DNA from 3 places in the Nonlabens agnitus genome. Region 2 is predicted to be linked to each of the others. Evidence: riboswitches for the same ligand, from Rfam matches in the RefSeq annotation. Region 2 holds a riboswitch; each other region holds the start of a gene.

Region 1 (10,558 bases), 1.1 Mb from region 2:
TCGATCCACATCACCATCATAACCATTACCAGGGATATCAAAAGCCAGCAATGTGAAACGGTCTGTGTCCAGCACCTTTCCAGCGCCCACCAGAGGTTCCCACCATTGATCAATACTGGAGTTTCCCGTCAAGGCGTGATTGACCAGAATAATGGGCGCGGTATGCAACTCACGCCCAAAAACCTGGTACGAAACACTAATATCCTGGACTTTACCTGACCTAAGCTTTAGGTCTGGAATAGATATGTATTGAAGCTTTTTTGACATCTAGGCCGTCACCGTGGATTTGATGCTCTTGAAAGCGTTAAGCAAATCAGACTTCAAATCTTCAAGATCCTCAAGTCCTACAGACAATCTGATCAAGTCCTTAGTCACACCAGTGCTCAATTGATCTTCATCTTTAAGTTGCTGGTGAGTAGTACTTGCCGGGTGAATGATGAGAGATTTTGTATCTCCTATGTTGGCTAGTAACGAGAATACCTTGGCGCTATCCACCACTTTCTTGGCATTTTCATAGCCACCTTTAACACCAAATGTAACGATACCACTTTGACCTTTTGGCAAGTATTCTTGAGCAAGATCGTAGTAATCGCTGGACTCGAGTCCTGGATAATTTACCCATGCCACATCGTCTTGCTCTTTAAGCCAGGTAGCCAGTTCAAGAGCGTTTTGACTATGTTGCTTGATACGCAGTTGCAAGGTTTCCAATCCTTGGATGATTTGCCATGCATTGAATGGTGAAATAGCGCCACCTAGATCGCGCAGGCCTTCTATTCTTACCTTGGCGATAAACGCCGCAGCTTCTAGAGCCTCGCTATAAACGAGTCCGTGATAACCTGCAGACGGCTCTGTAAATTCTGGGAATTTACCGTTAGTCCAGTCAAAGGTTCCTGCGTCAATGATGATACCACCTAGAGCCGTACCGTTACCATTGATGTACTTTGTCAAGGAGTGAATAACGATATTGGCACCATGCTCAATTGGATTTAACAAGTAAGGCGTTGCGACAGTATTGTCCACGATTAATGGGACTTTGGCATCTTTGGCCTGAGCGCTTATTTTTTTAAGATCGAGTACATCCAGTTTAGGATTTCCTAGAGATTCTACAAAAATGGCGCGTGTGTTTTCTTGTCTCGCTTTCGCGAAAGCATCGTCATCATTAGGATTCACAAATGTGGTTGTGATTCCCAGGCGTGGTAAGGTAACCGAAAGCAAATTGTAGGTGCCGCCATAAAGCGAATTACTCGCAACGATATGATCACCAGCTCTAAGCAGTGTCAATAAGGTAGTAGAGATCGCAGCCGTTCCAGAAGCTGTAGCAACTGCGGCGATGCCACCTTCAAGTGCAGCGAGGCGTTGTTCCAGCACATCAACGGTTGGGTTATTGAGCCTGGTGTAGATCCAGCCTGGTTCTGACAATGAAAAAAGGTTTGCAGCGTGATCGCTGTTATTGAATACATAAGCAGTGGATTGATACAATGGCACTGCTCGTGTACCTCCATTCTTTGTTACATCGTGACCGGTGTGTAATGCTTGGGTTGAAAATTTTTGATCTGACATTTTGTTTCTTTTTTAAATTAGAAATTAGATTAATGCCCAGAACCAATAGAAATACGAATTTGCCCTATCGCTTGCGCAATAAGGAAAAATCAAAAAAGAAACTTGTGGTAGTGTAACCTACTTACATGTGTATCATCTTGTCTCGCGAGATGCGAGCAGAAATTAGCACCTTCATCACTTATGGATCACATAAATGAAGGGTTGCTAAGGAGTCGATGGGTCTGTTCCCTCGTCCTTTCTTGATAATTTCAGTATGGTTATGAACGTGAATGTAAAGATTCAATAAATAAAATGGTTAATCCAAATTTTTAACAGATTATTTACCTACTAAATTACTAGGGTAATAAAAATACTATCCTTTTTCTTGTGAAAATTTACCCCTAATAACTTGACCTACAGTCATATTTGAAATTTTACTTTCCAGCCAGGAAATAATGTCGAGGTACAAAAAAGCACGGCGCTCAAATGGGTGATCTTCATAAACTTTAAGTTTTTCCAACAGCTTTTTAAACGCAGATTTCAAATCTTGAGGATAAATATTGCCTAAATCCCGTATAAATCTAATAAGCTCATTTTGCACCTCATGCAAGTCGTTCATCTTGATCAGGAACTTGTAGGTTTCCCTCAAATCTGCCTCGAGGTGTTCGTCTTTACCAGCTTCATAATGTGCAATGACACTCAAGATTCTGGAAAAACACAACAAGTCTTCTCGCATGGTCAATGATTTGTTATTGATGATTTTCTCCAGGTAATAAATGGTTTCAAGATTGTTCCCAGCACCAAAATGCATACTAGCAAACTTGTAATAGAAAACCATTTGATGGTGTTCATCAATCTTGCTTTTGAAAGATTTTAATTCCTTTTCAATCTTAGGAATCAAGAATAACCCATCACTAAAACTACCGTCAATAAAATAGGCATTTACCTTATTCAAGTTGAGGTATAAGAACGAGAGCGCAGCCACATTTTCATTGTCTGGGAAATTGCCGTCGTTGACGGTTTCTTCAAGTATGGCAAGCCTTTTATCAAATTTTTCCTTTCTTCTTAAAAAGAAAAGTGCCTCCAGTAAATAATTGTTTCCCTTTAGAAAAAACACAGGATTCAGCTGGATCATATTAGGATGCTCATAGAACAGCTCGACCCATTTTGTCGCATACTTATAGCAACTCAAAAAATCCTGCATCAGAAAACCGTACCATAAATAGGCCTTGTACAACCACAGTTTTTCTCTAAAACCTAAATCTGCGATGTCGTACTTGGGCAATCTTGCATTGAAGTATTCTGTGATTTGCTGGCTTTCTTCCTCGTCCTTGACATAACCTGTTTTGAGTAATAGTCCATAAAGCTGTAGTGAAAGATTGGACAATTTACTGGTAAGGACATTGGCAGTGCTCAACTCTTTGGCCTGTATGGAAAGCTGGTCTGCACGGTTGCTAATGCTTCTAGTGATATACTGTGATTCAATCACCTTTTCTAACTCGACGATCTCATAGGCCAGGTTTTTTTCTTCGTTGTTAAGAGCAAGTTCCTTGGCTTTATCCAGAATTTTCAATCCTTGATTATACAAGCCTTTGTGATAAAGTATAGAGGCAAAATCAAGCTGTTCCCTAATTTGTGATCGTATGTTTTGGTGCGCTGGATTGAGCTTGAGGCTTATCAATACTTGTTTGTAAAGGTGTGCTTTTACGTTTGCCAGTTGCCTCTTATTGATGTCGGTAGAGCTTAAGATCAGCTTTTCAGTGTACGTATTTGCCTTGTCCAAAACGTTGAAAAGATTCAAAAATTTTGAATCTGCATTCACACCCAATCTACCTACATAGAGTTTGAATTGGCGTTTTTCAGACTTAGTCAAAGACTTAATCAGTACAAATAAAGGGTCTTTTTGGTCCTTTGTCATCAATTAATTACTATTTCAACTTACAGTATTTCAGATAATTAGACATCCTAGATGTGGTTTGAACATCGTAGGTTGGGTTGTTTCGCTTTCGCGAAAGCGAAACACTAAAGATACATTAGTGTAACAATAGTAATATTTAAGTAGCCCAAATGTCAAAAAACAACGTTCAAATCTTTGATACGACTTTAAGAGACGGCGAGCAAGTTCCCGGTTGCAAGCTCAATACTGACCAGAAAGTACGCATCGCACAACGACTGGACGGTCTAGGTGTTGACGTGATCGAGGCTGGTTTCCCAGTATCAAGTCCTGGTGATTTCCAGTCTGTCGTTGAGATTTCAAAAATGGTTCAAAATGCTACCGTTTGCGGCCTTACCCGAGCGGTGGAAAACGACATCACAGTCGCAGCAGATGCTTTGAAGCATGCCGTAAAACCCAGGGTCCATACAGGAATTGGAACGTCAGATTCCCATATCAAACACAAGTTCAAGGCTTCCAGAGAGCAGATTATTGAACGCGCCTTTAAGGCCGTAAGCTATGCCAAATCATTTGTGGAAGACGTGGAATTCTATGCAGAAGATGCCGGAAGAACCGATAATGATTATCTAGCCAGAGTTTGCGAGGCCGCCATTAAGGCTGGTGCAACGGTGCTCAACATTCCAGACACAACTGGTTATTGCTTGCCTAGCGAGTATGGAGCGAAGATCAAATATCTAAAGGAAAACGTCAAAGGTATTGACAAAGCCATCCTTTCCGTTCACTGTCACAATGACTTGGGACTTGCCACGGCAAACTCTATTGAAGGTGTGATAAATGGTGCCAGACAAATTGAGTGCACCATAAATGGTATAGGCGAACGTGCTGGAAACACCGCGCTGGAAGAAGTCGTCATGGTGCTTAAACAGCATCCATACCTAGACCTAGATACGAATATCGACACACGACAACTGTTTGGAATTAGCCAGTTAGTCAGTGATAGCATGGGCATTTACACACAACCCAATAAAGCCATCGTAGGTGCCAATGCTTTTGCACACAGTTCAGGAATACATCAGGATGGTGTGATTAAAAATCGCGCAACCTATGAGATCATCGATCCTAAGGATGTAGGTGTAACTGAATCTGCCATAGTACTCACCGCACGTTCCGGACGAGCTGCCCTAGCCTACCGCGCTAAGATTGTGGGTTATGAGCTTACAAAACTGCAGCTGGATGTGGTGTATTCCAAGTTTTTGGAGTTTGCAGATCGCAAGAAAGAAATTAAGGATGATGACATCCATCAAATTATTGAGAAGAGTCACTTGTATAGAGAGATTATTTCTGCTTAATTATTTCTATTAAGTATTGATATAGATCTATTGATCAATTTCCCGCTTGCCTGCCGAATAGCTAGGAAAGAAGAAAACGAATAAAACCATTCATGAAAAAAACATTATTTGATAAAGTCTGGGACACCCATGTGGTGGACGCCATCGAGAATGGACCACAGATTTTATACATTGACAAACACTTGATTCACGAGGTGACCAGTCCGCAAGCTTTTAATGAATTAGAAGCCCGTAATATTCCTGTAGCGAGACCTGATCAAATCGTCGCCACGGCAGATCATAATACACCAACCCAAAACCAACATTTACCTGTTAAGGATGAACTGTCCAGAAACCAATTGAGACAATTGACAGAGAATTGTGCAAAGAACAATATCACTCTTTACGAACTAGGCCATAAATACAATGGAATCGTTCATATTATGGCTCCAGAACTGGGAATCACCCAGCCAGGAATGACGATCGTTTGCGGTGATTCACATACCTCAACGCATGGTGCCTTCGGCAGTATAGCTTTTGGGATTGGAACCAGTCAGGTAGCTCAAGTTTTTGCCAGTCAATGTTTGTTGTTGACCAAGCCAAAAAGCCTGCGCGTTACGGTGAACGGTGAGCTTAAAAAAGGAGTTTTGCCTAAGGATGTTATTCTCTATATCATCTCAAAATTGGGCACCAATGCAGGAACCGGATACTTCTGTGAATATGCTGGTGATGTGTTTAAAAATATGTCCATGGAAGGTCGCATGACCGTTTGTAATATGAGTATAGAAATGGGTGCTCGTGGCGGCATGATTGCTCCAGACCAAACGACTTTTGAGTATGTGAAAGGAAGAAAATTTGCACCACAAGGAGAAGAGTTTGAAAAAAAGGTAGCTTATTGGAAAACACTTCCCACTGATGATGATGCTGTTTTTCATAAAGAATATTTCTTTGATGCGGCAGACATAGAACCTATGTTGACCTATGGTACCAATCCAGGAATGGGAATCAAAGTCACTGAAACTATTCCAGATACGGATGATACTTCTTTTGAAAAATCCCTTGAATATATGGATTTCAAAAAAGGAGAGTCTTTGATAAACAAGCCCATTAACTATGTTTTTATAGGTAGCTGTACCAATTCAAGAATAGAAGACTTTAGGGTAGCTGCAAGTTTTATCAAGGGAAAACAAAAAGCCAGCAATGTAACAGCTTGGTTGGTTCCTGGAAGCAAACAGGTCGAATCCCAGATCATTGAAGAAGGCTTGAAAGATATTTTTGATGCTGCAGGCTTTGAACTGCGCCAGCCAGGTTGTAGCGCTTGCCTTGCCATGAATGATGACAAAATACCTCAAGGTGAATATTGTGTAAGTACTTCCAATAGAAATTTTGAGGGAAGACAAGGCCAAGGTAGTAGAACGATTCTAGCTAGCCCATTGTTAGCTGCTGCTACGGCTGTAGAAGGAAAGATTGTGGACTTTACAAAGATGATGAACTAATGGAGAAATTTGCAACACTTACCTCTCGAGCGATACCCCTTAAGATTGAAAATATTGATACTGACCAGATCATTCCTGCTCGTTTTTTGAAAGCGACCCATCGTGAAGGATTTGGTGAGAATGCTTTTAGAGACTGGCGTTTCAAAAAGGACGGATCTATTAATGAGAATTTTGCCTTGAACGATGACAGGTACGAAGGAAAAATCTTAGTAGCTGGAGATAACTTCGGTTGTGGCTCTAGTAGGGAACATGCCGCATGGGCATTGACTGACTATGGTTTCAAGGTGATCGTATCCAGCTATTTTGCAGATATTTTTAAAGGTAATGCCCTTAATAACGGTTTGTTGCCTATTCAGGTAACACCAGAATTCTTAAAAGTCCTGCTAGATACCATCACCGCAAATCCAGAAACATTATTACAAGTAAACCTAGAGAAGCAAACCATAAGTGTAGAAGGAACTTCCTTTCAAGAATTTTTTGATATCGATCCCTATAAAAAAACCTGTATGATTAATGGGTATGACGATATTGATTATTTACTGAGTAAAAAAGAGGTGATCGAACAATTTGAAAAAGAGAGACCATTTTAAAGAGTCATTGGTCATTAATAACTATTGAATGAATTTTTGAAGTCATTGCCCTAGCGAGCATCAAACGCTTATTATACATTATCAACAAGATTATATGAAATTAAATATTGCAGTTTTATCGGGAGACGGCATAGGACCCGAGGTTACAGCTCAAGCTGTAAAAGTGTTGAAAGCGATAGCGGTCGAGTTTGACCACCGGTTTGTGTTCAAGAACGCGGCTGTAGGCGCTACAGCCATCGATCAATTTAACGATCCGTTGCCTGAAAAAACTTTGGATCTTTGTAAATCTACAGACGCCATTCTATTTGGAGCCATAGGTCATCCCAAGTATGATTACGACCCTACTGCCAAAGTACGACCTGAACAAGGCCTACTCAAATTGCGCAAGGAACTAGGCCTATATGCCAACGTGCGACCTGTAAAGGCTTATGAAGCTTTGCTAGAAAAATCACCGTTGAAACGCGACATTATCGCGGGCACGGACATCTCTATCTACCGCGAGTTGACGGGTGGCATTTATTTTGGCGAAAAGCATTTGAGCGAGGACGGTAATCACGCCTCTGATTTGTGCGCTTATTCTCGCGAAGAAATTGAACGTATTGCCCATCAAGCTTTTAAAGCGGCCCAATCCAGACGCAATAAAGTGACGTTAGTAGACAAAGCCAATGTACTGGAAACATCAAGACTATGGAGACGTGTCGTTACAGAACTAGCCACCCAATATCCTGACGTACAACTGGATTTCCTTTTTGTGGACAATGCTGCGATGCAAATGATCTTGAATCCATCGCAGTTTGATGTGATTTTGACTGAAAACCTTTTTGGTGATGTCATTAGCGACGAGGCGAGCGTCATAGGCGGTTCCATTGGCCTTTTGGCCAGCGCATCCGTTGGTGATAAGTATGCCATGTTTGAACCTATTCACGGTTCCTATCCAGAAGGTGCTGGAAAAAACATCGCGAACCCTATTGCTTCCATATTGAGCGCTGCGATGTTGCTGGAACACTTTGATCTTCATAACGAAGCTGAATTGATTAAAATGGCTGTTGATCGATCTTTAGAACTTGGTATAACAACACCAGATTTAAATGATAACTACAACAACATTACCACCAGTAAAGTAGGTGACTTCATAGCAGATTTTATTGCACATCCCTACGATACCAATGCAAACTTCAACAACATTCACTTGGGTCAATCCACTATAATTTAAGGTCCCTAGATCTATGATTGAGAAAAGCGCCTTTTGGGGCGCTTTTTTTTGTTTGGGGAAAGTTCGCTTTCGCGAAAGCGAACTATTATCAAATTCTCAATAATTTAAATACCTAGTTTTACCGCATTGTGCAAACTTTCCATCACTTTGGTAAGAGATACTATTAATTATCGCAAAATTTGAAATCAAATTTGAAAACTGTTCTTTATTTTCAAAGCTTATGCTTTCGTTGATAACGTTAAAAAAATAGTTTTCAATATTACCCTCTGAATCAAAGTAGAATTTATGTACCACTGTAATAGTACTATCTGTGGTTTGCCATTGAAAGTCATTTTCATCCATAAAATCACCAATATTTTGATGTAGATCAACCCAGGCGGCTTTTACATCATCATAATCAGAGTTAGAAATTTCAGGATTTAGAAGATTTGGATGCGTCTCATCTAATTTCAACTTTCTATATTGGTTTAATTGTTGCTCGTCATCAAAATTGTATACAGATATCTTATTTGCCTTTGCATTTTCAATAGTATTCTTTGCCTTTTTTTCCCCACATCCAATGATTAATATTGAAAAGAAAAAAATGTAAGCCAGTTTTATTGAGATATTTAAGTTCATGCGTTTATAGTAATGAATTCAAATATAACTAAAAAATTAGTTAAACTAATCGTTTAGTTATATTTAAAGTATATAATCCGTACTCACAAAATTAGAACTTCTGGATTGCAGCAGTTCCTGTAGAATCGCATTGTTGGCCTCATTATCCTTTGAAGCTACAAAAGTTCGAATCGAGAACGAGCGTAATGCATCGTGAACACTCAAGGTAGCCACAGCACTGTCCTTTCTACCAGTAAATGGATACACATCTGGACCACGCTGGCAGGAACTATTTAGATTCACACGGCAAACTAGGTTCACCAATGTATCAATCAATGGCGCTAGCGTCTTAATGTCCTGACCAAATAAACTGACCTGTTGCCCGTAATTGGAAGCTGCCATATCATCCAACGGCTCATCAATGTCCTTGAATGAAACTACTGGAATCACTGGCCCAAATTGCTCTTCTTGAAAAACGCGCATGTCCTTAGTTACTGGATATAGCACGGCAGGGAAAATGTAGTTCTCGGTGGTTTGTCCACCTTTTTTATTAATGATTTTGGCTCCTTTGTTTGTCGCATCATCGATCAATTCTTGTATGTAAGCTGGCTTGTCTGGTTCTGGCAAAGGAGTTAATTTGACGCCACTTTCCCATGGATTCCCAAACTTCAAGGCATCTACTTTAGCCGCAAACCTTTTGTTAAACTCCTCAACAATATCTTCATGAACATAAAGAATCTTGAGTGCGGTACAACGTTGACCATTAAAGGATGTAGCACCTGCGATACATTCCTCAATAGCAAGATCTAAGTTGGCATCCTTTAAAACGATAGCGGGATTTTTGGCTTCCAACCCTAATACGAGTCTAAGTCGGTTACTCTTAGGATGTTGGTTTTGTAGTGCATTGGCGCTTTTGCTGTTACCAATCAATGCCAGCACATCCACTTTTCCTGATTGCATGATGGGCGATGCCACTACTCTACCACGCCCGTAAATGATGTTGACCACGCCCGCTGGAAAGCTGGATCTAAATGCTTCCAGCAAAGGTGATATAAGTAACACACCATGCTTGGCAGGCTTAAAAATGGCCGTGTTTCCCATAATCAATGCAGGAATCAATAATGCGAAGGTTTCATTTAATGGGTAATTATAAGGTCCCAAACACAAGACAACACCTAGTGGTCCACGTCTTATGTGGGCATTGACACCGTCGTGCTTTTGAAACTTGGCACTGTCTCGATCCATTTGTTTGTAGTCTTCAATGGTATCATATATGTAATCTACGGTACGATCAAATTCCTTTTCAGAATCAGGAAGGTTCTTACCTATTTCCCACATAAGCAGATTTACAACCTCATCGCGCTTTGTTTTCATTTGTGCCACAAACTTTTCCATGCAGTTGATGCGATCCACTACTTTCATGGTAGGCCACAAACCTTTCCCTTTATCATATGCCACCACTGCGGCATCAAGTGCGTCCAAAGCTTCCTTTTCTCCTAATGTAGGAATCGTACCTAATAACGTAGGTTCATAGTTATCTGTAGACGATATGGTAGAATATACCTCAGAAACTTCGCCTTGCCATTCTATAAGTTGACCGCCTACCAAATAACTGTTTTGGTGCAGCTGTGACGTGATTTGAAATTGTTGTGGTATTGTTGTTTGGCTCATTGGTTAGGTTTTAAATATTGAAGATAACACCTCATTATTCATACAGTTTTACGCTGATGTTATATCAAACCAAAAACTCGAATAAGGTTGGGTTATCATTGATGTAGTCCCCATAAAAATGGAGTGCTTTCATTCGCTCTAGGAGTGAATCAAAATCTTCGGTAGATTTGAGTTCAATGCCTACTACGGCACTTCCATTAATGCGATTGGTTTTTTTAGTGTACTCAAAA
Region 2 (10,558 bases):
AGTGATCGCCATTATCGCACTCGCGATAGGCGTGGAATTTTATGCATTTAAAGAGATTTATAGTACGCTCTCAAAGATAGTTTTGGGGTATAGTGAAGAGGACGAAGTGATCAAGAATTGTTTGAAGGCACTTGATCTTGTGTTGCTGGGCGTGATTTTGTTATCTGTTGGGATGGCTTTATCTGAATTGTACGTGTGTAAGATTCCCAATTTGCCATCGTGGCTGGTCATTGAGGACCTGGATGGTTTAAAGGCCTTGATGATCAAGATGGTCATTTTTATCATGACAATCTCGTTTACGGGTCGTGTGGTGGTCTATAACAGTGGTATCGAGATCCTATACCTAGGCGCTGGACTGGCGCTGGTCGTAGGTGCTCTGACCTACTTTTTGGCCAACAAGGACGAGGCCTAAAATTCCAGAAATAGACCGAACACCAATTTTCAACCTAGCATCATGGACTCCAAAAGCATTTTTTACCGTCGCATCCATCACTATGTGATTCCAGTGATCACGCTGGCACTCTGCATGAGTTTTACGAGTTGTCAAGGTCAAAAGAAAGACGAACCGACAGAAAACACCACCGAAATCTATACCTATAAATCTGGTGATTACAATGGAATAGGGAAGTGGTATCTAGGTCGCGAGATCGCTCATGTGATGGGATTTCAAGGTATGGAGTGGCTGAACCGTCCCGAGCGCGAGAAGGAAGAAAATGTTTCCAAACTACTGGAAAATATGGATATCCAAAGTGACGATGTCATTGCCGACATAGGCGCTGGATCTGGATATCACGTGTTTAAAATGGCACCTATAGCTCACGAAGGTGAAGTATATGCGGTCGACATTCAGGAAGAAATGCTGGCAGAGATGCGCAGGCAACTGCAAAATAATGGTCTGGACAACGTGAACCTGATTAAAGGCTACGAGCAAAGCGTTAACCTACCCGAAAATACCATCGACAAAGTCCTAATGGTGGATGTGTATCACGAGTTTAATTATCCATTAGAGATGATGTTGTCCATCAAAAAATCCTTGCGACCCAACGCAAAGGTCTATCTGATTGAATATCGTGGTGAAGATCGATCCATTCCCATCAAAACCATTCATAAAATGACCGAGGCGCAATCCATTAAAGAGATGGAAGCCGCAGGTTTTAAATTGGTCAAGAACATTGACAACCTGCCGTGGCAGCATTGTATGGTTTTTGAGAAATCCTAATCCTCAACAGCGATAAGGGAATCTTCCATTTCCAACACTTCATCGGTTTCATTAAAAACCGGTTTTGAGTCTTTAAGAGCCGTGAAGTTCTTCAAACGTTCTACATCATCTTCCTCACCGGTGAAATATGGGAACACGTCCATAATAGGCGATTCTGAAACGGCTGTAATCGTATATTCTCCCATTGTATCTGCCATGGCGCTTACGGTATTTTCATACGCTTCCTTTACATCGTTGGCTTGTACAAGGAAATAGATGTTGGTTTTACGCTCCTTACCACTTTCTTCATCTACAGCGATGAGTGAGATCTTTGATTTGAACCAGCGATCTGAGTTTTCAAATGGATGGATCTCGGCATAATTAGCCACTTTGATGTTGGTGATTTTGATCTCCTCGTTGTCACTCAAATAAGCCGCCATTTCTTCGGTGATTCTGCTTTCGGCTTCAGTGTACGATATCGCATCTACCAGAAAAGGCTCTGTTTTCATTTTATGACTGGCCGTGGCTTCATCAAATTTTCTATACTTCACTTTGCACTCGTACCATGTGGCGCTCATAGGATTCTTTTTTGGGACGGCAAATATAGAATGCCAGACCAGCGGGAACCGGCAAATTTGTGGATAGATATTCACAATGACTCGCAACAATGCTTAGTCATTTTAGACTGAGTGATTTAGAAGGTGAATGGTTTTTTATCGCTTTCGCGGAAGGATGCAATGGTGAAGGTTGATATAATCTATTTGATTGTGATCAAAATATTCCAATCAGTGATCATATTTTTCTTGTGTTTGCTTAACTGTACATTTTTCAAAGTGAATTACATACGACTATGCGCCTTAATTAATTTTGATCTCTAAGCATTAAATTGGATGGAATATATAGTTATTTAAAATAGAAGCGTAGTTTGTGCCGGTGACTTGTTATAATAAAACGTGTGAGGAGCAGAATATCTTATCAATCGAAATTTGCCCAAATTTGGAATAGTACTTCAAAAAGTGAGATGAAAATCAGGGTTCAACTGTCAATTAATTATCAAATAATTGATAATCAAAGTATTGCTATATTGGTATGAATTTTTATTTGATGTAGATTTATATTGTGAATTTTATAGATTTATTTTCCGGAGCAGGTGGTTTATCCGAAGGTTTTATTAACGCTGGATTCAATCCTATAGCGCACGTTGAGATTGATTCTCACGCATGTAATACTTTAGAGACAAGATTGGTATATCATAAGCTGAAAGGAGAAAATAAAATTGATCATTACTACGATTATCTTTTAGGAAAAATAAGTAGACCAGATTTTATTTTAAAATATGGAACTAAAGAGCTTTCAGAATCGGTATTGAATATTGGCATTGGTGGATGCAACAATGACTCTATTTTTAAACATATTGATTTATTGGCTGGAAATCAAGAGATTGATATAATTATAGGTGGTCCACCGTGTCAAGCATATTCGTTAGTAGGTAGAGCAAGAGATGCCAATGGCATGAGAGAAGATCCTAGAAATCTTTTGTATCAAGAATATGCAAAATTTCTTGAAAACTATAGACCCAAAGCCTTCGTATTTGAAAATGTTTTGGGTCTAATTTCTGCTCAAAAAGGGCAGTACTTTAAAAATATGCAAGAACATTTCAAATCAATTGGATATAATTTAGATTATAAAGTTCAGCATTCAGAAGAATTTGGAGTTCTCCAAAAAAGAAAAAGAGTTATTTTAATTGGTTGGCGGAAGGACATAGATTTTAAATATCCAGAGTTCAAAAAAGTAAAACATGATTTTAAAGTCAGAGATATTTTAGATGATTTAAAAATACTTGAGCCTGGTGAACAAAAAAATGTAACTCGATATAAATCTAATTCTTCAGATTATTTAAATCAATTTGAACTACGAAATGGGATGGATTTTGTGACTCAGCATATTGCGAGACCTCATAATATTAGAGATTTGGAGATCTATAAAATTGCAATTCAAAAATGGGAAAATAGGGAACGTTTAAAATATCCAGATCTACCAAATAAATTGAAAACACATAAAAATCAGAAATCATTTTTAGATAGATATAAAGTTGTCGATGCCAATGGATTATCGCATACAATGGTTGCTCATATAGCCAAGGATGGACACCATTATATATATCCAGACTCTAATCAAATACGCTCATTATCCGTAAGAGAAGCTGCAAGAATACAATCTTTTTCTGATGATTTCTTTTTTGAAGGTGGTAGAAGTGCAGCATTTAAACAAATAGGAAATGCAGTACCTCCCTTGATGTCCAAAACTATAGCGGAACAATTTAATTCATTAATTTAATGGGAGTAAGAACGCACACGTTTCAACCAGGCGCACGGTCTATTATTCAAATGGGTGAAGAGTTGATCGGCCATCCTACATCAGCAATTAATGAGTTAGTCAAAAATGGTTACGATGCGGATGCTACAGAAATTGATGTTTACATTCACATAGCCGAGGAAGAGTCAAAATCTTTTCTAATTGTAAAGGATAATGGGACAGGAATGGCGAAAGAAACACTCTTTGGGGAATGGCTGCAACCCTCGGTTAGCTCCAAAAGAAAAAGGACTCACAGCGAAATCTTCAACCGACAATTCTTGGGTAATAAAGGTATTGGTAGGTTAGCAGCAATGGCTTTGGGTAAGAGACTCACTGTTGTATCTAAAACATCATATTGTGATAAATTCAATTGGTTGAGTTTGGATTCAAATCAATTTTATGAAGAAGTTCTTTTAGATCAAATAAAATTCCCTGGGGACGAAATTCAAAATTATATTGATTTATTTGAAAAAGATCACCTGCTATCGATAAGAAACAAAGATCGAAATGATGTACTGTTGAACTTACTCAATAATAAGTATCAAAATTTTTTAGAAGGAACAATTATTATTTTAGAAAATATTGATGATAGTCTTCAAAATTTAATGATAGATGAATATAGTAATAATGAATTTGATTTAAAATTTGAAGATACCAGCTTAATGAAATCACTTGGGGTCTTAATTACCCCATTGGCAATGAGTGAAATGATACAAGATGAATTATTGACAAACAATATCATTTCCAAAAGATTTCAATCGCAAGTGAAAAAAGTACTTTTAAATTGAATTTTGGTACTAATCTTATTGAAGATCACAAGAATGAATTCCTTCTAACCGAAGTCGTACCATTAAAAATACTTAAAGGATATAGTTATAGGGCTATAGGTAGAATCAACTCCACAGGCGAACTTAATGGAGTGCTTTTTTTTAACAGACTTCCAAATGAATCGTTTGAAAAGAAAATGATTTTGGATGTCTCTGATTATTCTAATTCAAAAACAGAATTAGTTAATAAACAAGAACTTAAAGATTTAACCGATTCTGAAGCACAAGCTGATCTAGGTGGGTTTATGTTTGATATAAGAATTTATGATAGAGAAAAAGATGCAATCGAAAAGCTCGGAAATATATTAAATGAGAAAAATACTCGAACCAAGAATATTTTAAATAAACTTCTTGGTATAAGAATTTCTAAAAATGGATTTGGCGTTAAACCCTATGGAGACATTGATGGAGTTCAAGACTGGTTAGGATTAGGTCAAAAAAGAGTGCAAGATCCAGGAAAAATATTGGACCAAATCTAGTGCTAGGTTATGTTTATTTGTTTTCTCCACAGAATGATGGATTGAAAGAGAAAACAAATAGAGAAGGCTTCTATGAAAACAATGCTTTTAGCCAACTGAAAGGGATGTTGCTAAGAGTGATGCAAGAAATTGGTCAGCAGAGATATAATTATCGCCTTAAGAACAATTTAGGTAGACCAGTTGGAAAATTGAATACGCGACCTGAATCTCAAGAATATTTAAATTTTATTAGGGATAATATTGATAATGATGAAGTTATAAATAAGACTCAATTATTTATAAACGAAACTAACAATGCTCTTAATAGCGCTGAATTCAGATTAACTCTCGCCGAAAGATTAGCCTCTCTAGGCAGTAGTCTTGAGTTATTATATCATGAATTAGCCCAACCAATAACAATTTTGGGAGCTTCGGAATTAGAAATTTATGACCAAAATGAAAAGATTACTCAACGAGAAATAAAGAATAAGATTTCAAATGAGTTAAGTTCAATTGCCGATGCCGTTAGTACTCTAGATGATTTAAAAGAATCCCTAGAGCCTGCGATCGGAAAATCCGTGAGTAGAAATTTTAAACCAATCGTTTCTTTTTCGAAAGTTATCCGATTATATAAAAAAGATATTAATGATTTTAAAATCCAGATTGATATCGATCCTAAATTAAACTCTTATCAAATAAATGATAATGAATATGCTCTTTGGATATCTTTTTTAAATATAATTAATAATGCAGTTTTTTGGTTAAAAACAAGTGATGAATCAAATCGAGCAATATTGTTTTCCCTTGAAAACACAAAATTGGTAATAAGTAATACCGGACCTTTAATTCCCGAGGAAATTTTAGATATTATATTTGAATATGGTGTTTCTAATAAACCCGGAAAGAATAAAAGTGGTTTAGGTCTGACATACACTCAGAGCATTTTATCCAAAAATAATTGGGATATCAGAGCTGAAAACAGAGAATATGGGCCGGCTTTTGTCCTTAATAGAAGATAAAGTAAGTTATGGGTAAAATTTTAATCTACGATGACGAAATTTCTATTGTCAAAAAAATCAAGGCTGATATACGCGGTTTAGACTTGGGTTTGAAACCTATTACATTTATTACTCTTGATAGTCTAAGAGAATATATTTATTCTGATGATAACTGGATGGACGTTAAAGCTGTTATTTTCGATTTAGCTCAGAAAAATGAATTGGATTCTCAAGACATGGATTTTGATATTTTGAAAGATATTAAACATTGTTTTCATCATCGTAGGGTGCCGATTTTTATTCATAGTGCATACGCAATGCAGGTTGAAGAACTTTCAGAGTTACCAACGGTCTTATTATTTAAAAAAGGAGCTTATTCAATTAGAAATGTTCGAGATCACCTTGCAAAACTACAGAAGTCTGGTTTTCTAGATTTATTTAGTGAAGGCAGATTACTCAATGATCAAATATCAATATTGAAGAGAAAAGTAAACTTAGATGATGAAGTTTTGAAAGCTAGAATGCATTCCGAATTTACCTCAATAGCGTTAAATGAAAATTTTATTGAGGAGATTGATAAAATCCTACAACTTGAAAACCCTGCAAGAGAAACGTTTTTGAAGTATTTAAAGCCTGCAGTAAAGAAAATAATTGATTCCCACAGTTAATTATTTGCTCTCGATAAATTAAGTTTTAGTTGTTCAATTACGGTACTATCATAAATATGGAGGTTTTAAAAATCTGCATCAGCATAGAGTCTGAGGTCGGGTTTATTAGATCATTAGTAGAATTGTAACAATCTTACAATTATAAACTGCTATTCAAAATCTATAGGAGGCATAAAGTATTTTATGTATAAAACATCATTTTATTAAACGAATCATTCAAACCTATGCCTGATCTCTTGAGTAGAAGAAGCTTTCAGTAATTGGTGATAGGTTTTGATCAAATTGAAATCGGTGTTGATTTCTTGAGATACGATGATTCCAGAGATTCCGGTGTCCAATATGTTCTTGACATCGTTTGTAGTAATGTTGCCAAAACCTAGTAATGGTGTTTCGGTTGGTAAGGCTTCCGCAATAGCGGTATAACCATGTATCCCTAAGGCATTCGTTTTATCTTCCTTAGCCGTTTGAAAAGGTCCCAAGGCGATATAATCCACTTCTTTTTTAATCAAGTCCTGACAATCCTGCAAGGTGTGTGCGCTAGCACCAATGCTTTGCCATGGGAACAAATGTTCTCTCATTAGAGTAGGAGAAGCGTCGGTTTTTTCCAGGAATACGCCGTCTGCTTTAATGGTTTCGGCAATCTTGTAATGGCTCGTGATGATGAGTCTGGTCTGAAAATGCGAAGTAATCGCCTGAACATCTTTAGCCAACTGTAAAAGCGCTGGTTTCTTGATGTGCTTCATGTCCAGTTGTACCAATTCGATTCCAGCACTGCAAGCTTTCTGAATGTTGTCTAGATGAAGTTGAGGCGTTTTGGCGTTTGATATGTAATGAAGTTTTGGAATCATAAATTTTAATCGAATTTGCTGACAGCACTCAGGTTATTGGACTTACAACTGGAGTGGAAGCAAAGGTACCTAATATGCCAGGCGTTCTTATTTATGGAACTCTTATCGTTTTAGGTGTATTGAATACAATGAATGCTATGGTCGTCATCAACAGTAACAAGAGGTACCACGTGTTAGAAACCAAATCCAGATAATTGATTTGTTCGTTAGACAAACTCAAGATCATCAAGACCTGTGCGCCATACGGCAACAATCCCTGAAAAATACAGGCAAAAATATCCAGAATCGACGCTGTTTTCTTGTTGTCCAGATGGTACTCATCATTAATGGTTTTGGCAATGGGACCTGTGATAATGATGGAAACCGTATTGTTTGCGATGGCTAGATTCACGGTGCTGACCAGTGAAGCAATACCCAATTGCGCTGATTTCTTGCTGGAAATCAGCTTTTTGATTTTGATCAGGATAAAATCAATACCACCATTTCTGGCTACGAGTGCAGCTAGACCACCGGTAAGTAAGGACAGTAAGAAGATCTCGGTCATGCTGGTGAAGCCTTCATAGGCGATTTTGGTAGATTCCAATAAGGTGAAATCACCGTAAGCAATCCCTAAAATGGCAGCACTGATGCAACCCAAAAGTAGCGTGATAAACACATTAACACCCAATACAGAAAGTCCAATTACAAGAAGGTAAGGCAAAATTTTAATCACCGAGTAATCATAAATGATCGTCTCTGCATTGCCAGACTCTAGGTCCAACCCTTGAAAGATCAAAATGGCAATGGTGACCAAAGCAGCTGGAAGCGCGATCTTGATGTTCTCCTTGAATTTATCACTCATCTTACAACCTAAAGATTGGGTCGCAGCGATCGTGGTATCTGATATGACCGAGAGATTATCACCAAACATACTACCGCCCAACAAGGCACCACACAAAATGGCTAGGTCTGCGCTGCTTTTATCGGCAAAGCCCACCACAATAGGCGCCAGTGCGACAATCGCACCTACAGAAGTTCCCGTAGAAACCGATAGGAATGCGGCGATAACAAAGATGCCCACGTAGATGTATTGCACTGCAATAAAGTCCAGACCCAAATTGACTATAGCATCCACGCTACCAGTCGCGTTAGTGATGGCAGCAAAAGCACCGGCCAAGAGATAAATCAAACACATGGTCAAGATCTTATCGTCACCACAACCTTTTAATAGGGTTTGGATTTTGGATTCGATCGTTTGTCTGAACATCAGGAATGCCACGATGATTCCCGCAATAACAGCTATAGGTGCTGGTAATGCGTAAAAGTCATTTTGAATAATACCAACGCCTAGAAAAGTAAGGACGAAGACAAAAAGCGGTATAAGCGCTGAAAATTTAGGGGTAATCACGGTTTTATGATCCATATCTTAATTTGAGATAAGGGAAACAGCGACCAGCAATAGAAGTATGAGTTAACATTTTTTCCAAAAACTTGGCTTATCCATTTAGCACCTTGCTCGTTATTGCAGGTTGCTATCTCCCTAATGAGATTCTTGATAATTATTTGCGGCGGCAAAACTAAACCATAACATTTTAAAATGAAGCTTTGAGAACCATATAATATGTTAAGAATTATGAGGAGCAGACCTTGCTTGGTAATCTAGTCCAATGACGCCTCTGGTAAGGAATAACAATGATCGTATAAATAGTAGAGTAGTGGTCACCGCAGGAGATTTTTATAGCGGCAGATTAGATTATCTTTATTTTAGAAAAAATGCATACCTATGAAAAAGGTTTTGTCAATACTATTTGTTTTTAGTGGGATGGCCTTAGGTGTTGCACAGCAGTCTGTTGAGGATATTTCTGGAGCATATCATATTTCTAGTAATGATCCACATGGAGATTCTCATGTAATTATCTCACCAGATCATCATTTTGCTATCGCATTTTTTGGAGGTGTGCTCAAAGGAACTTGGCAAAAAGTAGAAGACCATTATCTATTCACCTATCATAAGGAACCTAAAGTGGTGCTGTACGCTCGCTATAATTCGAGTATTCAGGATTCGGTTAAAGTTCGTGTTGGACTTGATGCCAATAGAGGTTTTGCGATACGTTTTAATAGTTCTGTAAATGAGGCCTTTACAGCTATATTTAATGAAGCCGCCAATTGCTTTACGTATCCATATATCTACTCGCAGCGCAATTCCATTGAACAAATAGAAATCTATCAGCAGGATTTGAGAAAATATGCAGAAGGCGAAATCACAAACTCTAAGAACTATATTTTTAGTTTTAAACCAAACGCCTCGTATAATGAGTTTTTGCTCACAGGTTTACCTGAAAGTTATTCTCAAGGTGGAACCTCTCAAGTAAGGTTTATGGATGGTCAATTGTTTATGGAAGATCAAGGCGGCATACAAAAGCGTTCTGAGTATAAAGACATCAATACGGAAGATCTTGAATTCTTTGAACAGTATTTCAAGAATGAGATATTTCCAGAAGTTCTGGATTCAAATCATGAGCAGTTCCCATATGCTGAAAATCCTACAGATCAAGATTTAGTACCATTTATTAGAATTACGCCTAAGATGATGCCTGTAAATACTATAGTTATGAATCCGGGCAGTTTATTTTATGCGATTTGTGATGATTAAAAGAATTTGATATTTGAACCATAATGTATATTATGTCAAATAGAATTTTTGAGAACTAAGTAGACTTGTTCTCTTTTTGATTACTCCTTGGAATCGTTCGTAGATACCACTCTTCCTTGATATTGCATGACCGTTCTGGTGGTGCTTCTTACGTAAACCGTTGCTTTACCATTGGCAAATACAACCACGTCCACGTCATAATTTTCGGTTTTGTCATTGGCATCAAATTCAATCTCGTATTTGTATGCCTCATTATCTACCGTGTAGAGATAATCCTCTGGCGCCTGTTCAAAATTGATACCACTGTCCTGCGGATTGTTATATCCAGCACCTTGACGACGCTCTCCAAAAAACGGTAAATTGGCTTTCACCATGTCTGGATGAATTTCTAGAAAATGCCCGTCGCCCGTAAGGTCAATTCTATTGGCAGTATCTCCCGTATTACGCATCAATTGTTGAATCACTTGTTGGGATGCATACGTATTCAAGGGATAAGCCGCATCCATCTCAATGCGCAACGTATCACCATTAACCACTTTATTGGTCAACGCCTCAAATTCTGCTGGGCTTCCCG
Region 3 (10,558 bases), 1.0 Mb from region 2:
GATAGAAGAACATGGCTTTGACGCCTGCATGGGCGGCGCCAGACGTGACGAGGAAAAGGCACGTGCCAAGGAGCGCATCTTTTCAGTACGCAACGATTTTGGTGAATGGGATGAAAAGAATCAACGACCTGAGCTTTTTGATTTGCTCAATGGTATGATCGAGCTAGGTCAGAATGTGCGTTGTTTTCCTATTTCTAACTGGACAGAGTTGGACGTTTGGAACTATATAAGAAGCGAAAAAATAGAAATACCATCTATTTATTATGCGCACGAGCGATCTGTTTTTGAGCGTGACGGTTTGATCTGGAGCGATTCACCTCATGTGTATCGCGACGATCATGAAGAGGTGGCAACTCGATGGGTGCGCTTTAGAACCGTAGGCGACATGTCGTGTACTGCAGCGGTCGCAAGTACGGCAATAGACATTGATACGGTTATTGAAGAGATAAGCGGCAGTACCATTTCAGAACGTGGCGCACGCATTGACGACAAGCGCAGCAAGGCTGCCATGGAAACACGTAAGCAACAAGGATATTTTTAATGGATGTATTGAAGATTGCTACCGCAGGTAGCGTGGATGACGGGAAAAGTACTTTGATAGGCCGTTTGTTGTATGACACGCAATCGCTGCCTACAGATAAGCTTGAGGCCATCAAAAAGAGCAGCGAGAAAAAGGGATATGATTACCTCGACCTATCGCTGGCTACTGATGGTCTTGTGGCAGAGCGTGAGCAGGGAATCACCATAGACGTGGCGCACATCTATTTCTCGACACCAGACCGCAGTTACATCATTGCAGACTCGCCTGGTCATGTGGAATACACGCGCAACATGATCACGGGCGCCAGCACCAGCAAGGCCAGCATCATCTTGATCGATGCTAGAAAAGGCGTTGTGGAGCAGACCTTCCGCCACTTTTATATCAACCATTTGTTGCAGACCAGCCATTTGATCATTGCGGTAAATAAAATGGATCTGGTGGATTATGAAGAGTCCGCTTTCGCGAAAGCGGAACAACAATTCAGATCACTGCTGGATCAACATCCCTTAGAAAAACGAACCGTGCATTTTGTGCCGGTCAGTGCGCTCAAAGGCGAAAATGTTGTAGATATATCAGGCGCAATGCCTTGGTACACCGGAAGTACCATACTTGAAATCCTTTCCAAGATCGATACAGTGGAAGAAAGCACGCAAGGATTTTTACAGGTTCAAAACGTGATACGTCCTAAAACCGAAGAATATCACGATTACCGTGGTTTTGCGGGTCGCATCAAAGGCGCGCACTTGTCCACTGGTGACGAGATTACCGTGTTGCCATCAATGAAAACAAGTATGATTGATGGTATTTATTTCAATGGCGACAGTTATGATGAGGCTCCAGTAGGCAGTTCAGTCAGTGTGACGTTGAAAGATGAAGTCAATGTGGATCGTGGTGATGTCTTAATGACGCAATTGCCAGCAGATTTTGAGCTGACCAAAACCATTCAAGCGACCATTTGCTGGATGGATAGCACACCATTACGTCCACGCACTAAATTCCATCTTCAATATGGAACGCAGCGCATGACTTGTCGTGTGGAACACATCCTTTCCAAAAAGTCTACCGATTTCCGCCAGGACATCACGGAAGTCGAGCTTCTGGAACTCAACGACATTGCAAGGATTCAGCTTAAATTGAGTAAACCCATTCCAGCAATAACCTACGATCAATCTAAAGAATTAGGTCGTTTTATTTTGATCGAACCACAAAGTAGAAATACCGCTGCGGTTGGGTTCATCGAATGATTTATTAGGTCTTAGTTAAGCAATTACTACAAACTCTTGTTTCCTGTTTCTTGATTCTTATCTCTGTCAAAACCATCATCATAAACACTTGTTTAGCTGCCGTTTGGTAACGACCTTTGCAATTCCTTAAAAAGGAAATTTATTGCTATGGAGAAAGAGATGATTACCACAGATATTTTAATCATAGGCGCTGGTCCTACAGGTCTTTTTGCGGTTTTTGAAGCAGGATTGTTAAAGCTGAAGTGTCATATCATAGACGCACTAGCCCAACCTGGTGGTCAGTGTACAGAATTGTACCCTAAAAAACCCATCTATGATATTCCTGGTTTTCCAGAAGTTCTAGCTGGTGATCTGGTAGATAATCTCATGAAGCAAATCGAACCGTTCCAGCCTGGTTTTACCTTAGGAGAGCGCGCCGAAACCATTGAAAAACAAGAAGATGGTAGCTTTATAGTGACGACCAGTAAAGGAACTAAGCACCATGCTAAAGTAGTCGCCATTGCTGGTGGTTTAGGATCGTTTGAACCTCGCAAACCAGCCATTGATGGAATCGAAAATTACGAGGACAACGGTCTAGCTTATATGATCAAAGATCCTGAGGTTTATCGCGACAAAAAAGTAGTCATTGCCGGTGGTGGCGATAGTGCTTTGGATTGGTCTATATTTTTGGCAGACGTCGCTAGCGAAGTAACTCTGGTTCATAGACGAGAGGAATTCCGCGGTGCGCTAGATAGTGTCGAGAAAGTAGAGGAATTGGTCCAACAAGATAAAATAAGATTGGTCACACCTGCGGAAATCTTAGATATCAACGGCGATGGAAAAGTGGAATCGGTGCTCCTACAACACAACGACGAGGCAAAACGAATGGAAGTAATCGAATGCGATGCTTTTATACCGTTATTTGGTTTGGCGCCTAAACTAGGCCCAATAGCAGATTGGGGTCTGGAAATAGAAAAGAATGCTATTAAAGTGGACAACACTTTAGATTACCAAACCAACATTCCAGGCATCTATGCCATAGGCGATGTGAACACCTATCCTGGTAAATTGAAATTGATCCTTTGTGGTTTTCACGAGGCCACTTTGATGTGTCAGAGTGCTTATCAACGCATCTTTCCAGACAAACGGTATGTGATGAAATACACAACCGTTGGTGGTATTGATGGATTCGATGGTTCACGTAAGGAAGCCGAAAAAGCAGTCGTTAAAAAAATAGGCAATAAGCAGAATGTCTGATATCAAAATGACCATCATCGATCGCGATGGCCAGCGCCACGAGGTCGATGCGCCTACAGACATGAACATGAACGTCATGGAAGTCTGCAAGGCTTATGATTTACCCGTGCAAGCCGTTTGCGGCGGTATGGCCATGTGCGCCACCTGTCAGTGCTACATCATCAGTGATCACGATTTAGGTGAGCGCAATGATGATGAAGAAGCCATGCTTTGGGAAGCCCAAAACGTCAAAGAGAATTCCCGACTAGGCTGCCAGATCCCGATTACGGAAAATTTAGAAGGATTGGTGATTGAATTGGCTCCTGAAGAATAGTGAATTTTACGTCAGGCTGAGCCTGTCGAAATCAATTCGTTTCAGAAAAGTTTAAAAAAGAGGCACTCTAGTTTAAAAAATGGCTGGTGCCACAAGGTCGAAGTCTAAACTATAGACAAAATCAATTTTATTTTTCACTTTAATTTTGTTTTTGATTTTCCAAAGCCCATATTTGTACTAGTTCATTGCATTTTGAGTTATAAAGAAAGGTTCAGGGATTAGACCCGTTGAGACCTTGGCAACCCTACGATTGTAGAAGGTGCCTCATTCTACCATGCGATTGCGTGGAAAGATAACGAGCAAATTATCCGCACATCTTTCTTTAATATTTGATTTGTTTTCGCTTTCGCGAAAGCGATATCCAACTCAAACATCAAGTTTATCTGTAGCTCATGCTATGGATCAAACTTAATGCAGGTGAGCATGATCACATAAACACAAAGATTGAAGAATACGACATTATATAAGGCATTGCAAGAACGCATCCTCGTACTGGATGGTGCCATGGGAACCATGTTGCAACGGCATAAATTCACAGAAGAAGACTTTAGAGGCGAGCGCTTTGCAGACTACGCATCTGATGTGAAAGGAAACAATGATTTGCTGTCCATCACTCAGCCAGAGGCCATTGCTGGTGTCCATGCCCAATACTTTGCGGCTGGAGCAGATATCGTAGAGACCAATACGTTTAGTGCAACTACGATCGCCATGGCAGATTATCACATGGAATTTTTGGTGGATGAATTAAACGTTGAAAGTGCTCGAATTGCCCGCAAAGTAGCCGACGATTTCACAGCAAAAGAACCACACAAACCTAGGTTTGTTGCAGGCGCTATAGGTCCGACCAACAAAACCGCCAGCATGTCGCCAGATGTGAGCGATCCTGGTTATCGCGCTATAACATTTGAAGAGTTACGAAAAGCTTACAAACAACAAGCAGCTGGATTGATCAAAGGTGGCGTGGATATTTTGTTGGTAGAAACTGTTTTTGACACACTCAATGCTAAAGCTGCTCTTTTTGCCATTGAAGAATTGAAAGAAGAACTTAATCTTGATATACCAGTCATGGTAAGCGGCACAATTACAGATGCCTCTGGAAGAACCTTAAGTGGTCAGACAGCCGAGGCTTTTATGATTTCGATTGAGCATATACCGCTGTTGTCTTTTGGTTTCAATTGCGCCTTAGGTGCCAAACAACTCACACCTTATTTAGAGACTGTAGCTAGTAAGTCCAATTATGGAATAAGTGCATATCCCAATGCGGGATTGCCTAACGCCTTTGGAGAATATGATGAGTCGCCAGAACAGATGGCTTCACAAATTAGAGAATATCTCGACAAATCTTTGGTCAATATCATAGGTGGTTGTTGTGGTACCACACCAGAACACATTGCCGCTATTGCAAAAATAGCTGCCGAATATCAGCCTAGAATTATTCCATCCCTACAAACTTTGGCGCATGGATAAGAAAGAATTTAGACCACTAAAACTAAGCGGCCTTGAGCCGTTAGTTATTACTCCAGAAAGCAACTTTGTCAATGTGGGTGAGCGCACCAATGTTGCTGGTTCCAAAAAATTCTTACGTCTTATTAAGGAAGAGAAGTTTGATGAAGCGCTGGATGTTGCTCGCGACCAGGTGGATAACGGTGCCCAGATCATTGACATCAATATGGACGACGGCCTGATCGATGGTAAAGCCGCCATGGTCAAGTTTCTCAACCTGATCGCTGCAGAACCTGATATTTCCAGAGTGCCTATCATGATCGATAGTTCCAAATGGGAAATTATTGAGGCTGGATTGCAAGTGGTACAAGGCAAATGCGTTGTCAATTCTATAAGCTTAAAAGAAGGCGAAGAAGAATTTATAAAACATGCCAAGGCTATCAAGCGTTATGGCGCTGCCGTGATTGTCATGGCCTTTGATGAAGTAGGTCAAGCAGACACCTATGAACGCCGCATCGAGATTGCCAAGCGCAGCTATGATATTTTGGTTAATGAAGTCAAGTTCGCTCCAGAAGACATCATCTTTGACCTTAATATTTTTCCGGTGGCTACGGGAATGGACGAGCATAAACTTAATGCCTTGGACTTTATTGAAGGGACCCGATGGGTGCGTGAAAACTTGCCATATGCTAGTGTTAGTGGTGGCGTGAGTAATGTGAGTTTTAGCTTTCGTGGGAATGATAAAGTGCGGGAAGCCATGCACAGCGCCTTTTTGTACCATGCGATCAAGGCTGGTATGAATATGGGAATCGTGAATCCTGCATTGCTAGAAGTCTATGATGATATTGATAAAGAGCTACTCGATCATGTAGAAGATGTATTGCTCAACCGCCGTGATGACGCTACAGAGCGTTTACTGGATTATGCAGAAAACGTTACGCAAACCACACGCACGAGTACCATTGACAATAGCTGGCGAGAGTTACCATTACAGGATAGAATCACAAGAGCTTTAGTAAAAGGAGTGGACGCTTTTATCATTGAAGATGTAGAAGAAGCGCGAAAAGCCTCAAGCGCGCCCATCGAGGTGATTGAAGGTCATTTAATGACAGGTATGAATGTCGTGGGTGATCTGTTTGGTTCGGGTAAAATGTTCTTGCCACAAGTGGTGAAAAGTGCTCGAGTCATGAAAAAGGCCGTGGCATATCTGTTACCCTATATTGAAGCAGAGAAAGAGAAACTCAGACTCCAAGCCCCTAAATCCCCAAAGGGGACTTTTACCAGTTGGCGTACTGCCAACCCAATCGCCTACGACTTGTTGCGAAAAAGGGTAAAAGAAAAGCGAAAAAATCCAACTCCTGCTGAAGCTAAAATGTGGGAAGCCTTGAGCAATAAAAAATTGGAGGGATACAAGTTCCGACGTGAGCATATTATAGGTATGTATATTGCCGATTTTGTTTGCTTAAAGAAAAATCTAATCATAGAAATTGATGGAGGCTACCACGAAAACTACGAACAACAAGAAAAAGATCAAGAAAGAACAGAATGGTTGGAAGATCATGGCTTCAAAGTGATCAGATTCAAAAACGAACAAGTACTCAACAACATTGAGTCCGTTTTGAACGAAGTTCAAAACGAACTCAAAAAAGTCCCCTTTGGGGATTTAGGGGCTAGCGCCCCAAAGGTATTAATGGCCACCGTAAAAGGCGACGTACACGACATAGGTAAGAACATTGTTTCGGTAGTTTTGGCCTGCAATAATTATGAGATTATTGATCTTGGTGTGATGGTGCCGCCAGAGAAAATTCTGGATGCTGCGATCGAGCATCAAGTCGATATCATCGGCCTGAGTGGTTTGATAACTCCATCACTGGACGAGATGGTCTATATCGCCAAAGAAATGAAGCGCCGCAACTTCAATGTGCCACTCATGATAGGTGGCGCGACTACTTCAAGAGCCCATACCGCTGTAAAAATTGCCCCAGAATATGATGGCACGATCGTTCACGTCAACGATGCCAGCCGCGCGGTAACGGTCGCTGGAGAATTGACAGGCGATAAGGACGAAGATTATTTCGCTTTCGCGAAAGCGAAAAAAGAGGAGTATTCAAAACTGCGTGATGAGTTTCTAGGTAGAGCCAAAAAGAAAGATTTTCTAACCATCGAACAAGCCAGAAAAAATAAATGGACCACAGATTGGGATACCTATCAGGCTGTAAAGCCTAACAAATTGGGTGTTCACGAATTGACAAACTTGGACCTCAAAGAAATTTCAGAATATATCGACTGGTCGCCCTTCTTCCGCAGTTGGGATTTGCACGGTCGTTATCCAGATATTTTGAAAGATGAAATCGTGGGCGAGCAGGCTACAGATTTGTTCGCAGATGCACAGGAAATGTTGAAGCAGATCATTGATGAGAAATGGCTGGATGCCAAAGCGCTCTACGGTTTGTTCCCAGCAAATTCCAACGATCAGGATGATATTGAGGTACATGGAACAGATGCTGAATATATTTTTAGAACCTTACGCCAGCAGTCCAAAAAAGCGGTTGGAAAGCCTCAAATAGCACTATCTGACTTTATCGCACCGGCAGCTTCTGGAACACAGGATTACATTGGGGCTTTTTGTGTGACAACAGGTTTTGGCGTTCCAGAACGAGCAAAACAATTTGAAAAAGATCATGACGACTATAATTCCATCATGCTCAAGGCCCTTGCTGACCGACTCGCCGAAGCGCTAGCCGAATATCTGCACCTAAAAATACGTAAGGAATTCTGGGGTTATGCCAGCGACGAGCAGTTGGAAAACAATGACTTGATCAAAGAAGCCTACAAAGGCATACGACCTGCGCCAGGTTATCCAGCTTGTCCAGACCACTTAGAAAAAGAAACGATCTGGGAATTATTGCAAGTGGAAGAAAAAATAGGAGTAACGCTTACAGAAAGTCTTGCCATGTGGCCGGCAGCAAGCGTTTCTGGATACTACATCGCGCATCCAGAATCACGCTATTTTGGATTAGGCAAGATCAAAGATGACCAAGTAAAGGATTATGCAGAGCGGAAAGGAATCTCTCTTGCCAAAGCAGAAAAATGGCTCAACCCAAATATTGCGGATTAATACACAAAGGACTACATGAAGATTACCGACCATATCAAGCAAGCAGATCAAGCGCTGTTTAGCTTTGAGATCATACCACCAGTAAAGGGCAAGTCGATACAAGAACTCTACAACAATATCGATCCCTTGATGGAATTCAAGCCGCCATTTATAGACGTGACAACCTCTCGAGAAGAGTTTATCTACATAGAGAAAAAAGGCGGTTTGCTGGAGAAAAAACTCACCAGAATGCGACCTGGAACGTTGGGAATTTGTGCTGCGATACAGAATAAATATGACGTGGATACCGTGCCACATTTGCTTTGTGGTGGTTTTACCCAGCAGGAAACAGAATATCTTCTAGTAGACTGTCAATATCTAGAGATTGATAATGTCATGGCGCTGCGCGGCGATGCCCGTAAGGAAGAAAAGCGCTTTGAGAGTACAGATGGTGGTCATAAATATGCCATCGATCTGGTGAAGCAAATCAATGATTTGAATAAAGGACACTACTTGCATGATGTTATTGAAATTTCCTGTGATGTGGATTTTTGCATAGGTGTGGCTGGTTATCCAGAAAAGCATGAGGAATCACCCAGCATGAAAACCGATTTAAAGCGCTTGAAGGATAAAGTGGAAGCCGGTGCACATTACGTAGTGACCCAGATGTTCTTTGACAACCAGAAATATTTTGATTTTGTCAAAGCGGCTCGCGACATAGGCATAACCATACCTATCATCCCAGGAATCAAGCCTATCGCGACTAAGGCACACTTACAATTGCTTCCTAAAACGTTCCATCTGGACATACCGCAAGATTTAGTAGATGCGGTAGAAAACTGTAAGACAAATAAAGACGTACGTCAGGTAGGCGTGGAGTTTTGCATCGAGCAGTGCCGCGAGTTAATGGCGCACGATGTACCGGTGCTGCATTTTTACAGCATGGGAAAAAGCGATAATATTTACGACATTGCCAAAGCTATTTTTTAATGTAGTTTCGCCCTAATGACGAACCGTTTTATAATTCTTGTGGTTTTTCTCGCTTTCGCGAAAGCGATAACAGCACAATCCCAAGAACAATTTCCTAAGATTGCGACCCTAGACGTATCCTTGATGCATGGGACCATCCTGCAGCACAATCCAGATATTTCCCACCTCATTACAGAGCATCCCAAAGGTGTTTTGCTTAGTTACAATCGCAAGACCTTTGGAGAAGAAGAATGGGAATCGCGCTACGGTTTTCCAGATTGGGGTTTCAGCGCTGCCTATCAGGACATGAAAAATTATAACCTGGGCGAGGCCTATAGCGCCTATGCGCATTACAATTTTCACTTCTTCAACAGGAATTTGCAGTTTAGGGTTGGTCAAGGACTGGCCTACATGACTAAACCATTTGATGTGGAGACAAATCCGCAGAACAATGCTTACGGAACGACCATCACCAGTTCTACTTATCTGGTGGCAAACTATAGAAAGGAGAACATCTACAAAGGTCTAGGTTTTCATGCTGGTGTGAGTATTATACATTATTCTAATGCTAATGTGCGTGCGCCCAACAATTCTACCAACACCTGGTTTTTTAACGCAGGTATCAATTACACCTTGAATCGTGACGAGATTCCAGAATATAAGATCTGGGAAAAACGTGGTTATACAGAGCCTATTGGCATCAACGCCATGGCTCGACTAGGTTTTAACGAGAGCGATTACCGCGGTAGTGGTCAGCATCCGTTTTATGATTTCTCGGTGTATGCTGATAAGCGCATCAATATCAAAAGCAGTTTGCATGCTGGTGTGGAATTATTTGTAGCCGAGTTTCTTAGAGAATTCCGAGATTATCAAGCCAATAGTTTTCCAGAAAACGGCATCACCGGAGATGAAGATCATAAACGAGTGGGACTTTTTATAGGTCACGAGTTGCATTTAGGAAAAACGAGTGTGTTATCGCAATTTGGGTATTATGTGTACCAGCCTATCGAGTTTGAATCCAAATTTTATAACCGATTGGGATTACAAAGAAGGTTGACAGACAACATATTTGCCAGCGTCACTGTAAAAGCACACGGCGCCAAAGCAGAAGGCGTGAGCCTAGGAATAGGCTATAGATTCAAAGAAGTCTTTAATTCTAAAGCAGAGTTATGAAGGAAGTTAGGAGTTCAGATTTAGGAGTTGGGAGTTCAAGCCGTCAAGAATCAAGAATCAAGAATTCAGAATTCCGTATTGATTTTTGGAATTTGGAATTTGGAATTTGGAATTTTATAAAGCCATTAGAAAAACTTTCTATTCTATCGCTACTTGCAGTATTAATCGTGACCACACTCTCTTGCGATTCAGAAGAAGGCCTTAATTGCACTCAAACCGCTGGCGACATTCAAAGTTTTGAAGTAGAAGTAGAGCCTTTTGACAAGGTGGTCATTTTTGAGCGCATGGGCGCCACCTTCAAACAAGGTCCTGTTCAAAGAGTAGTGGTGACTACCGGCGAAAACCTATTCAATGACATAGATGTCAAGGTGATTGACGGGCAGCTGCAAATTGTCAATAACAACGGTTGTAATGTGATCAGAGATTATGGGATCACTCAAATTGAAATAACATCACCTAATCTTACCGAAATCAGAACCAGTACCGGCGAGGACATTAAAAGTGAAGGCGTTCTCAATTATCCCAACCTAACATTGCTTTCT

Evidence for each region. Region 2 has a riboswitch for S-adenosylmethionine ahead of BST86_RS04995 (Na+/H+ antiporter NhaC family protein). Riboswitches for the same ligand answer to the same signal wherever they lie in the genome.
Region 1: another riboswitch for S-adenosylmethionine. It lies ahead of BST86_RS09850 (O-acetylhomoserine aminocarboxypropyltransferase/cysteine synthase family protein); the one in region 2 lies ahead of BST86_RS04995 (Na+/H+ antiporter NhaC family protein).
Region 3: another riboswitch for S-adenosylmethionine. It lies ahead of BST86_RS09795 (homocysteine S-methyltransferase family protein); the one in region 2 lies ahead of BST86_RS04995 (Na+/H+ antiporter NhaC family protein).

What each region holds. Positions count from the first base shown of each region.
Region 1 is NZ_MQUC01000003.1:2,134,943-2,145,500, forward strand. It holds gene BST86_RS09845 (alpha/beta fold hydrolase) at 1-267, opposite strand, end outside; gene BST86_RS09850 (O-acetylhomoserine aminocarboxypropyltransferase/cysteine synthase family protein) at 268-1,560, opposite strand; SAM riboswitch class I at 1,690-1,809, opposite strand; gene BST86_RS09855 (hypothetical protein) at 1,913-3,457, opposite strand; gene BST86_RS09860 (2-isopropylmalate synthase) at 3,607-4,782, shown strand; gene leuC (3-isopropylmalate dehydratase large subunit) at 4,875-6,257, shown strand; gene leuD (3-isopropylmalate dehydratase small subunit) at 6,257-6,847, shown strand; gene leuB (3-isopropylmalate dehydrogenase) at 6,942-8,060, shown strand; gene BST86_RS09880 (hypothetical protein) at 8,157-8,678, opposite strand; gene BST86_RS09885 (NADP-dependent glyceraldehyde-3-phosphate dehydrogenase) at 8,742-10,328, opposite strand; gene ilvA (threonine ammonia-lyase IlvA) at 10,393-10,558, opposite strand, start outside.
Region 2 is NZ_MQUC01000003.1:1,083,759-1,094,316, reverse strand. It holds gene BST86_RS05040 (YqhA family protein) at 1-412, shown strand, start outside; gene BST86_RS05035 (class I SAM-dependent methyltransferase) at 455-1,219, shown strand; gene BST86_RS05030 (DUF4494 domain-containing protein) at 1,216-1,776, opposite strand; gene BST86_RS05025 (DNA cytosine methyltransferase) at 2,318-3,535, shown strand; gene BST86_RS05020 (ATP-binding protein) at 3,535-4,341, shown strand; gene BST86_RS05015 (hypothetical protein) at 4,338-4,859, shown strand; gene BST86_RS05010 (sensor histidine kinase) at 4,901-5,857, shown strand; gene BST86_RS05005 (hypothetical protein) at 5,866-6,504, shown strand; gene BST86_RS05000 (thiamine phosphate synthase) at 6,717-7,352, opposite strand; gene BST86_RS04995 (Na+/H+ antiporter NhaC family protein) at 7,444-8,754, opposite strand; SAM-I-IV-variant riboswitch at 8,799-8,895, opposite strand; gene BST86_RS04990 (hypothetical protein) at 9,115-9,984, shown strand; gene BST86_RS04985 (DUF4251 domain-containing protein) at 10,065-10,558, opposite strand, start outside.
Region 3 is NZ_MQUC01000003.1:2,119,408-2,129,965, reverse strand. It holds gene cysD (sulfate adenylyltransferase subunit CysD) at 1-541, shown strand, start outside; gene BST86_RS09810 (sulfate adenylyltransferase subunit 1) at 541-1,785, shown strand; gene BST86_RS09805 (NAD(P)/FAD-dependent oxidoreductase) at 1,945-3,021, shown strand; gene BST86_RS09800 (2Fe-2S iron-sulfur cluster-binding protein) at 3,014-3,334, shown strand; SAM riboswitch class I at 3,529-3,633, shown strand; gene BST86_RS09795 (homocysteine S-methyltransferase family protein) at 3,779-4,801, shown strand; gene BST86_RS09790 (vitamin B12 dependent-methionine synthase activation domain-containing protein) at 4,794-7,895, shown strand; gene metF (methylenetetrahydrofolate reductase [NAD(P)H]) at 7,911-8,864, shown strand; gene BST86_RS09780 (acyloxyacyl hydrolase) at 8,880-10,016, shown strand; gene BST86_RS09775 (head GIN domain-containing protein) at 10,013-10,558, shown strand, end outside.